Linked DNA regions of Hydrogenophilus thermoluteolus. The main gene of each other region encodes a partner of the protein of the gene in region 2 in a complex. Links are inferred from orthologs where the notes say so. Each region holds a gene or a part of one and is shown on either strand. Other genes may lie near its edges.

Region 1 (3,225 bases), 1.6 Mb from region 2 along the record:
TACGAGCCGTTACGCGACGCGTCACTGGCCGGATTGCTGGAGATTGGCTTTCACGGCTACGCCATTGGCGGTCTTTCGGTGGGCGAACCCAAAGCGGAGATGGTCCGCATCCTGGCCCATACGGCACCGCAGCTACCGGAAAACCAGGCGCGCTATCTGATGGGCGTGGGCACGCCCGAAGACCTCATCGTGGGCGTACAGCATGGGATCGACCTCTTCGACTGCGTGATGCCCACCCGCAACGCGCGCAACGGCCACCTCTTTACCCGATACGGGGACATCAAGATCAAACAGGCACGCTACCGCCACGACACCGAACCCCTCGACCCAACCTGTGACTGCTACACCTGCCGCCATTTCAGCCGCGCCTACCTGCACCACCTCTTCCGCGCCGGCGAGATTTTGGGTAGCATCCTCAACACCATCCACAATCTCCGCTACTACCAGAATCTGATGGCGGAATTGCGCACGGCGATCGAACACGACACCTTTGCCGAAACCGCTGCGCGCTTGCTGCGTGACCGGCAGGAGGGAAACCGCGCGTGAACGCTCCGCAGCCGATCGGGCTACGGAGCGTACCGCTTACCGCTGCCCGCTTCGGTTTGCAGGCGGGAGCGCACGAACGCAGACCGTTACCGCGCCGAAACGCACCGATTACGCTTTCACGTCGACGGTGTTGCCCAAATGGGGCGGGTTGCTCGGTTGCGGCAACGCGGCCAAAAGCGATAGCGCCGTCTGCTCTTGTACGTCGTTGATTTTCTTCAAGACGGCGGTTTGAATCGCCGTGGTCACCTGATTCTGCTGCAGCACGTTCGCGATCTGGGTTACATCCATGGTATCCATCGTCTGCTCCGGCGCCCTTGGCGCTTTTCATTCTATTGGGTTAACGGCAGAAATGCCAATTACTTGAGCTATTTGAAGACATGCTCGCGAAAACAAAAAAATCCCACCCCCATTGGGGGTGGGATCGTGATGCTGTTTTGAGGAAACAGGAACCGATCAGAAGTCCATGTCACCCATACCAGCGCCCGCGCCCGGCGCAGCGGCTTTTTCATCTTTCGGCGCTTCAGCGATCATGCACTCGGTGGTGAGCATGAGGCCAGCGACCGACGCGGCGTTTTGCAGCGCCGAGCGGGTGACTTTGGTCGGGTCGAGCACACCCATTTCGATCATGTCACCGAATTCGCCGGTTGCGGCGTTGTAGCCATAGTTGCCCTTGCCTTCGAGCACCTTCGCGACGATCACGCTCGGCTCTTCACCCGCGTTCGCGACGATCTCGCGCAGCGGCTGCTCGACCGCGCGAAGCACGATCTTGATCCCGGCTTCCTGGTCGGGGTTGTCGCCCTTGAGCCCTTTCGCGACCGCCGCTTCACGGGCACGCAGGAGCGCCACGCCACCACCCGGCACGATCCCTTCTTCGACCGCGGCGCGGGTTGCATGCAGCGCGTCTTCGACGCGCGCTTTTTTCTCTTTCATTTCGACTTCGGTGGCGGCACCGACTTTGATCACCGCAACGCCACCCGCGAGCTTCGCGACACGCTCTTGCAGTTTTTCGCGGTCGTAGTCGCTCGTGGCTTCTTCGATCTGCACGCGGATCTCTTTGACGCGCGCTTGGATCTTCGCCGGGTCGCCCGCACCGTCGATGATCGTGGTGTGCTCTTTCGCCACTTCGACACGCTTGGCTTGACCCAGATCTTCGAGGGTCGCCTTTTCGAGCGAAAGACCGACCTCTTCGGAGATCACGGTACCGCCGGTGAGGATCGCGATGTCTTGCAGCATCGCTTTGCGACGATCACCGAAGCCCGGCGCTTTGACCGCGCAGGTCTTGAGGATGCCGCGCAGGTTGTTCACCACGAGCGTGGCAAGGGCTTCGCCTTCGACGTCTTCCGCGATGATCAGGAGCGGCCGGCCCGCTTTCGCCACTTGTTCGAGCACCGGCAAGAGGTCGCGGATGTTGCTGATCTTCTTGTCGTGCAAGAGGATGTAGGGGTTGTCGAGCACCGCGACTTGCTTGTCGGGGTTGTTGATGAAGTAGGGCGAGAGGTAGCCGCGGTCGAACTGCATCCCTTCGACCACTTCGAGCTCGTTTTCGAGGCTCTTGCCGTCTTCGACGGTGATCACCCCCTCTTTGCCCACTTTGTCCATCGCTTGTGCGATGATCTCGCCGATCGAGCTGTCGGCGTTCGCCGAGATCGTACCCACTTGCGCGATCTCTTTGGTGGTCGAGCAGGGTTTGGAGATCGCTTTCAGCTCTTCGACGATCGCGGTCACCGCCTTGTCGATCCCGCGCTTGAGGTCCATCGGGTTCATCCCGGCGGCGACGTACTTCATCCCTTCGCGCACGATCGCTTGTGCAAGCACGGTAGCGGTGGTCGTCCCGTCACCGGCGACGTCAGCGGTCTTCGAGGCCACCTCTTTGACCATCTGCGCGCCCATGTTTTCGAACTTGTCTTTGAGTTCGATCTCTTTGGCGACGGTGACGCCGTCCTTGGTGACGATCGGCGCGCCGAAGCTGCGCTCGATCACGACGTTACGCCCTTTCGGCCCCAACGTGGTTTTCACCGCATTGGCAAGGAGGTTGACCCCTGCAACCAGGCGTTCACGCGCACTGTCGTGGAATTTGACTTCTTTGGCTGCCATTGTTTCTGCTCCTTCGTGATTGGGTTGGTTTCGCGTTTTGATGCGTTGCCCAACGGATTACGCTTCGATCACTGCCATGATGTCGTCTTCACGCAACACCAGGAGCTCTTCGCCCTCGACCTTCACGGTCTGGCCCGCGTATTTGCCGAAGAGCACTTTGTCGCCCACTTTCACCGCCATCGGGCGTTTGCTGCCATCGTCGAGAATCTTGCCGTCCCCCACGGCGAGCACTTCGCCCTGATCCGGTTTCTCCCCAGCGGTATCGGGGATCACGATCCCACTGGCGGTTTTGCGTTCAGCTTCGATACGTTTGACGACGACACGGTCATGCAACGGACGCAGTTTCATGACAGACCTCTCCTTTTTCCTTGTGACACAGTTTTCCCAGCGGGTGGAGTGTTGTTAGCACTCGCACCTAACGAGTGCTAATGATAGGGTAGGTGCTCAAAAAAATCAAGGGGGCAATCGCCCCCTTTGCGTATCGATCGGGATCGGCTGGCGCAACGACCTGCTCTAGCGGGCCCGTCAGCCGCATGCGACGGCTTTCAGGAACGCATTTCGCGATGGTATTGCGCGACGCGTTCG
Region 2 (3,298 bases):
ACCAGAAGCGCACCTTCCTGACGATTGACCGAATAGCCAGAGAGGACAACTGGCAAGAGCAGCAACGTGGCGCCCAACATCACCCAGAGGTCGGTCGTCGTCACCGAGACAGGTACGGTGATGCCACCGTGCGGGATCGCAGCGAGCGCCGACGCCCCGCCCACTGCCAGCAGGTTGAAGACGTTGGAGCCGATCACGTTGCCTACCGCCATGTCGCGTTCGCCCTTGTAAACGGCCATGAGCGAGGTCGCGATTTCTGGGAGCGACGTGCCGACTGCGACCACCGTCAATCCGACGACCACTTCACTGATGCCGAGCGACTTGGCGATTGCGACCGCACCGCTCACAGCCAGGTCGGAGCCCCAAACGAGCAATGCCAACCCGCCGACGATGAGCGCGATTTGCACCGGCAGAGGATCGTCCCAGTGGCTTTTCGGGATCTCTTCGGCAAACTCGGCTTCTGCATCTTTGCCCGCGTTGCGCGATTGACGGATCAGGAAGATGGTGTAACCGATGATGAGTGCAAAGAGCAGCGCGCCGTCGAACGCAGAAAGCGTTCCGTCCAACGCAGTGACGGCAAAAAGCACCGAAACGCCAAGCAGTACCGGCAGTTCCTGGCGGATCACCTGCAGGTGTACCGCAACCGGAGCAATGAGCGCCGATAGGCCCAATGCGATCAGGATGTTGGCAATGTTGGAACCGACGACGTTGCCGATGGCGATTTCACCGCTTCCTTTGAGGGCGGCGCCTACGGAGACAGAAAATTCAGGGGCGCTCGTGCCGTACGCAACGATCGTCAGGCCGACCACGAGCGGCGAGATGCCGAAACGCACCGCGAGTTTGGCCGCGCCCCGCACCATCAGGTCGGCGCCCAGCGAAAGAACGACGAGACCGGCAACGAGAGCTCCCCAAGCAGTTGTGTTCATCGGTGCTCCTCGGGGCTCAGAGACCCGCGTCAGCCCGCAGCGCGGCGGCTTTGTCGGTCCGCTCCCAGGTGAACTCCGGTTCTTCACGGCCGAAGTGCCCGTAGGCGGCGGTTTTGGTGTAGATGGGGCGGCGCAAATCGAGCGTTTCGATGATCGCCCGCGGGCGCAAGTCGAAATGGCGTGCCACCAACGCTGCGATCTGTTCGTCGGGGATCTTGCCGGTGCCAAAGGTATTGACCATCAGACTCACCGGCCGGGCGACACCGATCGCGTAGGCCACCTGAACCTCACAGCGCTCGGCAAGCCCTGCGGCGACGATGTTTTTCGCGACGTAGCGTCCGGCGTAGGCAGCGGAGCGGTCGACTTTCGAGGGGTCTTTGCCGCTGAACGCGCCCCCGCCATGGTGGGCAGCACCACCGTAGGTATCGACGATGATTTTACGCCCGGTGAGCCCGCAGTCGCCGTGCGGGCCGCCGATCACGAAGCGTCCCGTCGGGTTGATGAGGTAGCGGATCTCCCCTTTGATAAGCTCGGGAGGGAGGACCGGCTTGACGATCTCTTCGATCACCGCTTCCCGGATCTGGTCGTAGGGGATGTCGGGATGGTGTTGGGTCGAGACGACGACGGTGTCGATCGCGGTGGGTTTATCGTCTTCGTAGCGCACGGTCAATTGTGCTTTCGCGTCGGGGCGCAGCCACGGCAAGCGCCCGTCTTTGCGCAGTTGGGCCTGCCGCTCCATGATCCGGTGGGCGTAATAGATGGGTAGCGGCATCAGGGTCGGCGTTTCGTTGCAGGCAAAGCCGAACATCAACCCCTGGTCGCCAGCCCCTTGGTCCAGAGGATCGTCGTGCGCCTGGTTGACCCCTTGCGCGATATCGGGCGATTGGCGGTTGATCGCAACCAGGACGGCGCACGATTTGTAGTCGAAGCCGATCTCGGAGTCGTCGTAGCCGATGCGTTTGACGACCTCTTGGGCGATTTCGCGATAATTGATGTGCGCGGTGGTCGTGATTTCGCCCGAAATGACGACGAGGCCGGTCGAAACCAACGTTTCACAGGCAACGCGCCCGGTTGGGTCTTCGCTGAGGACGGCGTCGAGCACGCCATCGGAGATTTGGTCGGCGACTTTGTCCGGGTGCCCTTCGGAAACCGATTCGGAGGTGAAGAGGTAGTGTTTGCCCATGGTATTTTCTCCGATCCCCTTGCCAGCCCTGCGTAGGCGGCTCTGAGGGGATCGTGGGCAGAGCTGCCGACGCTTTAGCGGTATTTGCTGTCCGCCCCGCAAGTTGTCGGATTAACTCGGCGGATGACCGAGTATCATAACAAAATTTTGGGACAAAAGGAACCGCGGTTGACGAAACGGGTGCGGACGGTTTTGTTGCGGAGTCTGCGTTGGGTGTTGGCGCGGCTGTCTCTGGCAGGCGCGCAACGCTTGGGCCGGATGTTGGGTTGGGTATGGTGGCTGGCCTCTGCCCGCTATCGCCGCGATCTGTCAGAAACGCTTGCGCATGCTGGATTTTCGGAGCGTGCGTTGCGGCGTCGCGTGATCGGTGAAACAGGGGTGCAGGTCGTCGAAGCCTTATGGCTTTGGCTGCAGCCGTATGCGCGCGTGGTCTCACTCGTTCGGTCGGTTGAAGGTTGGGAAGCGGTACGCGCTGCACGAACGAGCGGGAAAGGAATCCTTTTTTTGACACCGCACTTGGGCTGTTTCGAGATCACGTCGCTCTGGGCTGCGCAGGCGATGCCGCTCACGGTGCTCTACCGCCCGCCACGTCAGCCCGAACTGGTGCCCTGGTTGCGCGCGGGGCGCGCTCGTGGCGGGGTGCAGCTTGCGCCGGCCGATCGCAGCGGGGTTCGGCAGTTGGTGGCCGCGTTGCGTCGGGGTGAAGCGGTGGGGTTGTTGCCCGACCAGACGCCAAAAGCGGGAGAAGGGGTGTGGGCGCCGTTCTTTGGCCGTCCCGTTTGGACGATGACCCTGGCGGCGCGCTTGAGTCTGATGGGTGATGTCGTGACGGTGGTGGTGTGGGGCGAACGGTTGCCGAACGGAGCCGGTTTTCGCTTGCACTTCGCGCCGGTGGCGTGGTCGGGTGATGAGGCGGTGGCGACACGCGCTGCGCAGATCAATCGCGTTTTGGAGACGTGGATTCGGCGTGCTCCTGAGCAGTACCTTTGGGGGTACCCACGCTTCAAGGTGCCAGCTGGAGTAGCCCCGCCGGTGGAAACGGCGCATGGGTAAGCGGTTGCGTTGGCACAAAGATTCGCCGCTGCGGCTTTGGGCGTTGCGTCAGGCGGATCGCGCGGTGGTGGCGTTCATTTGGGCGCTGCATTGGCTGCCGCTACCGGTATTGGCGAAAGTGGGCGCACGCTTTGGT

Evidence for each region.
Region 1: the proteins of metK (region 2) and groL are in contact, whole or in part, in a cryo-EM structure (PDB 8P4O), measured with the Escherichia coli proteins. The link is inferred for Hydrogenophilus thermoluteolus from one-to-one orthologs.

What each region holds. Positions count from the first base shown.
Region 1 is NZ_AP018558.1:347,012-350,236, reverse strand. Bases 321-3,225 are described here. They hold groL (chaperonin GroEL), read right to left. Parts: upstream 2,641-3,225; coding sequence 1,000-2,640; downstream 321-999. Other genes in these bases: HPTL_RS01575 (class 1 fructose-bisphosphatase), read right to left, coding at 3,186-3,225; groES (co-chaperone GroES), read right to left, coding at 2,698-2,988; HPTL_RS01590 (YjfB family protein), read right to left, coding at 655-843; tgt (tRNA guanosine(34) transglycosylase Tgt), read left to right, coding at 321-546. Outside these bases: more of tgt, read left to right, coding at 1-320.
Region 2 is NZ_AP018558.1:1,959,854-1,963,151, reverse strand. The notes cover bases 27-3,004. They hold metK (methionine adenosyltransferase), read right to left. Parts: upstream 2,110-3,004; coding sequence 943-2,109; downstream 27-942. Other genes in these bases: HPTL_RS09540 (lysophospholipid acyltransferase family protein), read left to right, coding at 2,278-3,004; HPTL_RS09550 (calcium/sodium antiporter), read right to left, coding at 27-926. In the rest of the region: more of HPTL_RS09550, read right to left, coding at 1-26; more of HPTL_RS09540, read left to right, coding at 3,005-3,162; HPTL_RS09535 (lysophospholipid acyltransferase family protein), read left to right, coding at 3,155-3,298. UniProt on the Escherichia coli protein: Catalyzes the formation of S-adenosylmethionine (AdoMet) from methionine and ATP.